Regions from separate parts of the Metabacillus litoralis genome, predicted to be linked through region 1. Evidence: riboswitches for the same ligand, from Rfam matches in the RefSeq annotation. Region 1 holds a riboswitch; the other holds the start of a gene.
What was found. Region 1 has a riboswitch for S-adenosylmethionine ahead of D9842_RS22410 (sugar ABC transporter substrate-binding protein). Riboswitches for the same ligand answer to the same signal wherever they lie in the genome.
Positions count from the first base shown of each region.

Region 1 (5,079 bases):
AGAAATCGTGATACCAATTGCAATAATTGTCACAATGGATATGGATCTTAAGATATTAATTATGTTATTTCCTTGAATAAATGTTGGGTTGGATACAGCAAAAACAGCTATTAAGATAAATATTGTTAAAATGGTTCCATACTTATATAAAAACTGAAAAAGATCAAATGATTTCTTTGAATTGGTTGATTGTACAGGATTTACATCTGCCATCCTAGTTGCCTCCTGTTGAATAATATAATAGTTCTTCTTCATTCGTTGCATCTGTTGCTAATTCCTTAGCAACTTGACCATCATATAGGACATATAATCTGTTTGTAATACCTATAATCTCGGCCAATTCAGAAGATGCATAAATAATCGCTTTTCCTCTACTCGCAAGCTCACTGATTAGGTCAAAGATATCTTTTTTAGCACCAACATCAACACCCTTAGTTGGTTCATCAAAAATATAGACATCCGCGTCGGTTATTAGCCATTTACCTATTGCGATTTTTTGTTGATTACCTCCAGATAAGTTTTGCACTTTTGTTTCCTCTGAAGGCGTTTTTATCCCTAAACTTTTTATTAACTCAACTGCCTTTTGCTTTTCTGCTTTTCGATTCAAAAAGCTAAATGGCTTGGTAAATGCCCCCAGATTCGCTGCAGTTAAATTGGTCACAACAGACTCTTGAACAAGAATGCCTTCTTTTCGCCTTTCTTCGGGTACTAAGGCAATTCCAGATTTTACAGCTTGGTATGGGTTGGAGATTGACAATTTCTTTCCTTTAAGTTTTAACTCACCGGATTTTACTTTTGTCTCCCCAAATAATGCCTTGCACAATTCTGTCTTCCCTGCACCTACAAGACCTGCGATCCCGACAATCTCACCATGACGAATCTGTAATGAAACAGAATTCAGCTTGTCAAAATCACTTAAATGATTTACTTCAAAGAGCAATTCTCCTGGATGAATTGCTTTTATAGGAAATTGCTCCTCTAGCTCTTTTCCTAGCATGCTTTCCACTACTCGATTAGGTGTTGTTTCACTTATCTTTTCGTGAGTTACAAGCTTTCCATTTCTCATAATTGAAATGTCATCACATATTTCAAAAATTTCAGGAAGACGATGGGATATAAAGATAATCCCAACATTCTTCTCTTTTAGTTCACGAACTATGCGGAACAATTCCACTGTTTCAGAGTGACTTAATGGTGCAGTTGGTTCATCTAAAATCAAAAATTTACAATCCGAAGAAACTGTTCTTGCAATAAGAACCATTTGCTTCTCAGCCAAAGTTAATTCGCTAACAAGTTTCGTGGAGGATACTTTTATATTCAAGCTGTTTAATATTGTTGTTGCTTGTTCATGCAGCTTTTTCCATTGAATAAATTGTTTCTTTCCCATTTCATTCACAGTCTTTGTCAGCATAATATTTTCTCCAACTGTTAAATAAGGGATAAGGGCAGTGTCTACTTCTTGATGGACAATTTGTATACCATTTCTTTGAGCATCTCTAGGTGATTTGATGATCGTATTGATCTGATCGATTAAAATATCCCCGGTATAGTGAGAATACGAACCAGATAGCACCTTCATTAGTGTTGATTTTCCAGCACCGTTCGCTCCAATTAAAGCATGTGTTGTTCCACTTTTCATAATAAAGTCAACCTCATCTAATGCTTTTACACCAGGAAATTCAATTGAAATTTTCTTCATTTCTAATACGGAGTGATTCATCAATTTGCCTCCTTTCTACTACTTTACACTTCTATGGGATTTAATGTATGTGAGGTAATCAGAGGAAAACGAACACTCTCAACCTTAGAGAGTGTTCGTTAAGTCTAACGCATTATTTCTTATAATATTCTTTTAATGTTTTCATCCACTCTTCTTCAAATGCAGTAGATTGGCCCCAGCCTTCCACAGTATCTGCTAGATTCACCATATTAATTGGCTCACTTGATTGTAACAATGCTTCCTGTGAAATAAGTGAAGCTTCAAGATTATACGTTTCTGGTGTTTCTTCTCCTGCAAGCTTTTTCGCTAACAGTCTCATATCAACTGCACCAATTAATTTCGGATCAACAGCTGCTGTGTACTTCCAAGAGCTTCCTTCATTTTGCATTTCTTGAAGATCAGCATTTGAAACATCAATTCCATAAATCTTAATTTCATCTCTTCCTGCTTCTTTAATCGCACGCGCTGCACCTATTGCAAAAGCATCCCATGTTGCAAGAATTGCATCAATTTCACCTTTTGGATGTTTGTTCAACATTGCTGCTACAGCATTTTGTGTTTGAACAGATGTATCTGGTGCTGCAACTCCAAAACGTTCTACTTCTTTAATACCTGGATTGTTAGCAAGAATATCTTGGTACACTGCGTTTCTTCTCACCATTGGTGGGAATCCGTCAACCCATAGGTAAACAATGTTTGCTTCTCCGTTTGTATCTTGAACTAATTGATCTAACGCGAGCTTTGCTAACGCCTCATCATCTTGTGAAGTTAATGTTACCCCACCAATTTCAGCTAATCCTTCATTTGAATCAAATGTAACAACACTTTTTCCTGCATCAACAAGCTTTTGTACAGCATCAACAGTTGCTTCATCATCTCCATGTGAAATGATAAAACCGTCATAATCCTCCTCTAAGCCCTGTGCAATAGCATCGTGGAATTTAGCTGTATCACCGTTTGCGGTAAATACATCAACTGTAAAACCTAAAGCTTCCCCTTCTTCTTTAGCTCCTGCTAAAAATTGAGCTGTATGATCATCTCCGCCGATTTTGCGGATAACTTTGATTTTAGCACCTTCACCACTTGCAAAACGCTCTGGCACATTCTCTAATGATACTTCTGGATTTCCTTTTGCTTGTGTTGATTCAGTTTCTCCACTATTTGAAGAACAACCTGTAACAAGTAAAGTCAGCACAATTGTCAAAAGAAATGCTGCATTAAAAAATCTGTTTTTCATCGTTGCATTGCCCCCTCATTTTCTCTAAAACTTTTTAATTATGTCTAGTAATACTAGGCAACAAAAAAACCTCTCTAAAGATAGAGAGGTTTCACCACAATTTTAGGAGTCTCCTCTCTTATCTTTCAAAGCTGTATAGCTTTGCAGGATTTAGCACCAATTCTAATTGAACGGTTGCCGGGCGTCATCGGGCCAGTCCCTCTGCCACTCTTGATAAGAGATCTTTTTATGCGATTAAGTAAAATAAACAATAAATATACTTTAATACTCTACAGGATAGATGTCAATCATTAATTGAATATTTCTAATAGTTATTATAAAAAATCAATTGAATCAATTTCATAATCTATCATTTGTTACCAAAAAACGCATAAATTTCATATTTAATAATGTTCTTATCTGTGTATTGTTTGTTAACATGTTCAAAGTGAAGAAAGATGTTCGTTTTTTGATTTAAGAGTAATAATTATGAAAGTAACTCAATTAAATACATTTGATACTTGCAAATGTATTAAGCGTTTATTAATCTCTGATTCAAAAGTTACTTTTGTTGCTAAATAGTCAAAAATTCCACTATCAATAAGTAGTTTCGTATTTTCAGAGTTTCTAATTCCATCTGAGGTTTTCTGTATATACTCTCCGATTCCCTTTATTAATTCAACAAGATATTTTGTATCTAATTCTTCCAATTTATAATCTTCTCTTCTAGAAATTGTTCTGGCTGTATAATCAACTAACACTCTTTCATATGTGAAAAAATCAATGACTTTCCAATCCTCTTTAGATAATGCCATTCTACTATTCTCCTTATTTTTATACCTGTTATCATTATAAAAACAAGAGGATTCCAAAATAAACATTTTTCCTTCGTAAAATTCAGACATAGTCTACACTTTATCGACAAGAACTATTATTTTGGGTCAATTTAAAAAAGGTAAGCACCCGCTTAGCTTACCTCTCAAAAAACTATTTTCTTTTCTGTGCCTTCATTTTGTTGTTTTCTAATTCTGCTGCATATTCCTCTTGTGATTTCCCTTGTTTTTGACTTTCTGATTGGATCTTTCTAAATTTATTATCATTTAAGTTGGGCATATTCCTTTCACCTCCTGTAGACTTCGTTATTTTATACAAAAGGGGGCAATCTATTCGCTTGAACAATGTTTCATCATGAAGTTTGTATACAGACTGAGAAAATCTGTCATGATATATACTATTACCAGAAAAATGACCAAGTAAATTAACCTTTTTCAATTCTATTGGTATAATGACAAATAGGACTTATTTATACATATAAAAGAAAGGTTTGATCTGATTTGGAACAAAATTCCTCAAACTTTATTAAGAGCATAATTAAAGAGGATCTTGAAACGGGAAAACGTGACTATGTATACACTCGCTTCCCACCAGAGCCGAATGGATATCTACATATTGGTCATGCAAAATCAATTGTCATAAATTTTGGATTGGCAGATGAATTTAACGGGAAAACAAATTTGCGATTTGACGATACGAACCCTTTAAAGGAAGATACTGAGTTTGTTGAATCCATAAAAGAAGATGTTGCATGGCTTGGCTATGAATGGGACGGTATGTTTTTTGCGTCAGATTACTTTGAAGAAATGTACAATCGTGCTGTCCTTCTTATTAACAAAGGTAAAGCATACGTTGATGACTTAACCGCAGATGAAATAAGAGAATATCGTGGTACATTAACTGCACCTGGTAAGGAAAGTCCTTACCGCAATCGCTCAATTGAAGAAAATCTAGACCTGTTTGATCGCATGCGTAAAGGTGAGTTTGGAAACGGCGAAAAAGTACTTCGTGCCAAAATTGATATGTCATCACCAAATATTAACTTACGTGATCCTGTTATTTATCGTGTTTCACATGCTACACATCATAATACTGGTGACGCTTGGTGTATTTATCCGATGTATGCTTTTGCTCATCCATTAGAGGATGCAATCGAAGGAATTACACACTCACTATGTACAACTGAATTCGAGGATCAACGCCCTCTTTATAATTGGGTTATTGAAGAATGTGAAATGGAACATAAGCCACAGCAGATCGAATTTGGCCGCCTTGGCATTACAAACACTGTGATGAGTAAGCGTAAGTT
Region 1 is NZ_CP033043.1:4,595,481-4,600,559, reverse strand. Features, by position in the region: gene D9842_RS22420 (ABC transporter permease) at 1-213, opposite strand, end outside; gene D9842_RS22415 (sugar ABC transporter ATP-binding protein) at 215-1,720, opposite strand; gene D9842_RS22410 (sugar ABC transporter substrate-binding protein) at 1,833-2,957, opposite strand; SAM riboswitch class I at 3,073-3,177, opposite strand; gene D9842_RS22405 (hypothetical protein) at 3,437-3,751, opposite strand; gene D9842_RS26420 (hypothetical protein) at 3,924-4,049, opposite strand; gene D9842_RS22400 (glutamine--tRNA ligase/YqeY domain fusion protein) at 4,271-5,079, shown strand, end outside.

Region 2 (5,079 bases), 1.2 Mb from region 1:
GAATATTTTTATGGAGGAAGAACAAACTTTGACCTACCATTTGAGATAAAAGGCACTGACTTTCAAAAAAAGATTTGGACTGAGTTACGTCAAATTCCGATTGGACAGGTTTGTAGTTACCAAGACATTGCCGTCAAAATTGGTAACAAGAACGCTGTACGTGCTATTGGGCAAGCAAATAAAGCAAATAAATTGCCAATATTTATCCCATGTCATCGTGTTATAGGGAAGAATCAAAGGCTGACCGGTTATGCTGGAGATAAAAATGAGTTAAAGGCTAAGCTTTTAACTCATGAGAATATTGCATTTAAACACTAACATGGTTATCAAGGGAACAACTAACTACTTGTCACATTTTTTCCTTTGCAACATATTATTTGAGTAAGAGAAAAAAGTTGCGTAAGGTAAAGAAAGGGGCAAGTTATATGTGGAATCAAAGCAAACGTCCAAAAAAAGTTCTCTTTTACACTTCTATACTATCAAAACTTCATATTATTTCAGAAAAGGAAAAAAATATCTTAATTGAAAAACAAAAAGGACCAAAGCTCTAGTGTTAAACTAGGCTTTGGTCCTTTTTGTATATAGATGGATTTAATTAGAAATATTAATTGGAGAATAATTTTTTGATCTCTTCCGTATATTCTCCAGTTATTATTCCTTTTTCCGTTATGATACCTGCGATCAAAATATTAGGAGTAACATCAAAAGCAGGGTTAAACACTTTCACATCTTTTGGGGCAACTTGAATGCCGTTAATCTGAGTAACCTCTTCTGGATTGCGTTCCTCAATCGGTATTTGATCTCCGTCAGTAATAGAGGGATCAAATGTAGATAGAGGTGCAGCAACATAAAAAGGAATGTTAAATGATTTTGCTAAAAGTGCTAAATTAAATGTTCCAATTTTATTTGCTGTATCACCGTTTGCAGCAATACGGTCTGCTCCAACAATAATTGCAGTAATGTCCTTGGACTTTATCGTATGTGCTGCCATATTATCAGTTATAAGTGTAACATCAACACCTGCTTGCATAAGCTCCCAAGTAGTTAGACGTGCTCCTTGTAAGACAGGCCTTGTTTCACATGCGTAAACACTTAAGTTAATATTTTTCTCTTTGGCTAAGTAAAAAGGAGCAAGTGCTGTACCATACTTTGCAGTTGCTATAGATCCTGCATTACAAATCGTCATAATTCTGTCTCCATCTTTGAAAACGCTCAATGCATGTTCACCAATTAATTGACAAACCTGTTCATCTTCTTTTTCAATTAAGATGGCTTCTTTAAGGATTGTTGATTTTGCTTCATCTATTGTTTGAACATTTGACACACTTTTCATAAGTCGATCTAGTGCCCAAAATAAGTTTACAGCAGTTGGTCTTGAGCTTGCGAGATAATCATGACTTTTCTGTAAATTTTGATGAAACTCCTCAAATGATTTTGATTGATCCTGCAAAGCTGCTAGAGCTAAACCATATGCAGCAGTTATTCCGATAGCTGGGGCACCTCGAACTTTTAAAGATTGAATAGCTTCCCACACATCTTCAATGTTTCTTAATTCAAGGTATTCCGTTACCTGTGGAATCTTTTGTTGGTTTAATAAAGAGACATAATCTTCCTTCCATATGACGGAACGAGGAATGGCAAAATTTTCGTTTAACATTTTATGAAAAAAACTCCTTTAAAAAAATGTGTTGAACCACTAGTAGAATAGATCAATGTGTTTTAGATTACTGATAAAGCTGTTTGGTTAACAAGGTCTCTAATTTGTTGCGTGTTTTTAATTGTTTTTCTATTTACAATAAGCTCTCTGCCGATTTTTAGGACAATTTGCTTTGTAGAAATTTTCTTTTCATATGGTTCAATTGTGTCAAGGTCAGCTACATGGGCTAGACCGATTGCTCGTCGGATTAATTCGCATCCTGCATATCCAGTAGCTTCTTCAAAGATCTGTTCTAAAACATAATCTAAGTAGCCGTCTAACTTCGTATATATTTCTAAACCATCATTATCCCATGATCTTGAAAATTCTCTTACAAACACATCCCAAGTTGTCTCTAAATGATGGAAAAGAATTTGTTGTTTATTCGTTTCTCGAGATAATGCATTAAAAAGTAAATTCGCAAATACTTGACCAACATCAAAGCCGATAGGACCGAAGTAAGCAAATTCAGGATCAATGATTTTTGTTTCTTGTTCATCTGCAAAAATACTTCCAGTATGCAGGTCACCGTGTAATAGTGCTTCAGCTTTTGTTAGAAAGATCTGTTTAAGTTTAGCAACCTCAACCTTTAATTCATTGTCCTGCCAAATTTGTTCTACATCATCTTGAAGTTCTGGCTCGTAATCGTTTGTTTCATGATCGAAGAAGGGATCAGTAAAAATAAGGTCTTCAGTTATTTTACAAAGATCAGGGTTGATGAATTGTTGAACCAATGATTTTTTATAATGTTGATCCATTCCATAATCAGATGTATAAAACAATGTTTTAGCAAGGAATTCTCCAACATGTTGAGATAATAGTGGTAAATCTTTTCCACTAATAAAGGCTGCTCTAGCAATTTCAAGATGTGATAGATCTTCCATGATTGTTATTGCTAATGATTCGTCTGAATAAAAAACTTTTGGTACATATTGTGGAACAAATTCCGCTTGCTTAAGAAGTGCATTTGTTTCGATTCTGGAACGATCAAGAGTTAGCGGCCAGCTTTCACCAACTACCTTCGCATATGGTAATGCTTGTTTAATAATGATGCTTTCTCCATTTTCTGGATCTTTCACCCTGAAAACTAAGTTTAAATTTCCATCGCCAATTTCATTGCATGTTAGTTGACTATTTTCAGAAAGCAGCTGTAATTTCTTTGCTAAGGCAATTGCTCCATTTTCAGTTAGTGGTTCGTAAATAGGTGATTTTTTATGTGCACACATTTATTTATCCTCCAATTTTTTGTTTTTGGAGGCTTTTCTAAAAAGAAAAGCCTCTTTCCAGATTGAAAGAGGCTTGAAGTCATTGCTTCGCACCTCTCATCTTTCAGAAAGATTTTCTTTCTGATGGAATTAGCACCGTGCCCAACTGGAAGTCCCAGGTATTATTTCATTTTAAGATGAAATATGGTCGGTTGCTGCGGCGTCATTGGGCCAAGTCCCTCTGCCAACTCTTGATAAGAGATTTTTTATTTAAAACATAAGTATATGTTTAGCATATTAAGTATTCGAAAAATTAATGCTTTTCTAGAAAAATATATCGCTTGATTAGGATATTACCAATGTTACTTTATCTTTGTCAATATATTATTGGGAATTGCCTAAATATTTGTGAAGTTTCTTATTGATAAAATTGTGGTAGGCGGTCATCAAAGATTGGGATTTGACTGCGTACCTTTTTGACAACTTCAGCGTCTATTTCGGCTGAGATCATTCCGGCTTTTTCGTTAGCTTCAGCTACTATCTCTCCCCATGGATCAATGATGAGAGAATGTCCTGCAAATTCATTATTTGGATCAGACCCAGCACGGTTACATGCAACAACATAACATTGATTTTCAATGGCTCTGCTTAGCAGTAGTGTTTTCCAATGATGAAGTCTTGGCATAGGCCACTCAGCAACAACAAATAATACTTCTGCACCTTTTGTTGTATGAGCGCGTATCCATTCCGGGAAACGGATATCGTAGCAAATGACTCCTGCACTTTTCAGTCCACCTATTTCAAATAACCCTTTTTCAGTTCCCGAAACTAAAAAATGATGTTCATCCATGAGTTTAAATAAGTGAAGCTTGCTATATTCATGGATAAACTCTCCGTTATTGTCCACAATATACATCGTATTTGTCACGCTATCTTTGCTTTTTTTTGCAATAGAGCCACCAACAAAGTGAACATTATACTTTTTTGCTAAGTTACTTAGGAATGTTTTTGTTCTCTCGCCATCATGATCAGCTATTTCATCAAGGCGAGTTAAATCATAGCCAGTTGTCCAAAGCTCAGGAAGGACAATGATGTTCGGTTTCTCTTGTTCGACTGCTAATGCCACTTTTTCTTCTACTTGCTCATAATTAAAATCAGGATCACCAAATTTAATATCAAGTTGAATACATGCAATGATAGGTTTCATTTTTTCAGTCACACCTTCATTTATAAATTTTTACTTTACAAGTTGCTTCTAACAATATATGATTTGTGACTAGAATTTCAAGAATTTTTTGAGTAGGTGTAGAAAATGAAAGTTTTTGAGCAATCCCATTTATTAAATACATTACCCAAGCAATTTTTTGCCAGTCTTGTTGCAAAAGTAAATACAATTGTAGAGCAGGGACATGATGTTATTAATTTAGGTCAGGGTAACCCTGATCAACCAACTCCGGAACATATCGTTCAGGCAATGGAGAAAGCCGTTAGAAATCCTCAAAATCACAAATATTCGCCATTTCGTGGGCAAATGTTTTTAAAGGAAGCTGTCGCAACCTTTTACAGAAGAGAGTACGGAGTGGAGGTAGATCCTGCTAGTGAAGTAGCGATTCTATTCGGAGGAAAGGCTGGGTTAGTTGAGGTTCCTCAATGCTTGTTAAATCCGGATGATGTTGTGCTTGTACCTGATCCTGGATACCCGGATTATTGGTCAGGAGTAGAATTGGCACGTGCCAAAATGGAAGTGATGCCTTTATTAAGCGAAAATCAGTTCCTACCGGATTACAAGAGCTTATCTAAAGACGCTGTAGAAAAGGCGAAGCTAATGTTTTTGAATTATCCTAATAATCCTACTGGTGCTACGGCAAACGAAAGTTTCTTTGAGGAAACAGTTTCATTCGCAAAAGAAAATAACATCTGTGTGGTTCATGATTTTGCATATGGAGCAATTGGCTTTGATGGAAAAAAGCCAATTAGCTTTTTACAAACAACTGGTGCTAAAGATATCGGTATCGAAATTTATACCTTTTCCAAAACCTTTAATATGGCTGGTTGGAGAATTGGTTTTGCTGTTGGAAATCCTTCAGTGATTGAAGCTATAAATTTATTGCAAGATCATATGTATGTAAGTGTATTTAGTGCTATTCAAGAAGCAGCTGCACATGCGTTACTTAGTCC
Region 2 is NZ_CP033043.1:521,574-526,652, forward strand. Features, by position in the region: gene D9842_RS02370 (methylated-DNA--[protein]-cysteine S-methyltransferase) at 1-318, shown strand, start outside; gene mtnA (S-methyl-5-thioribose-1-phosphate isomerase) at 605-1,657, opposite strand; gene mtnK (S-methyl-5-thioribose kinase) at 1,720-2,922, opposite strand; SAM riboswitch class I at 3,016-3,162, opposite strand; gene D9842_RS02385 (carbon-nitrogen family hydrolase) at 3,320-4,108, opposite strand; gene D9842_RS02390 (pyridoxal phosphate-dependent aminotransferase) at 4,214-5,079, shown strand, end outside.
Region 2: it holds a riboswitch for S-adenosylmethionine, as region 1 does, so the genes downstream of both, mtnK (S-methyl-5-thioribose kinase) here and D9842_RS22410 (sugar ABC transporter substrate-binding protein) in region 1, are expected to answer to the same signal.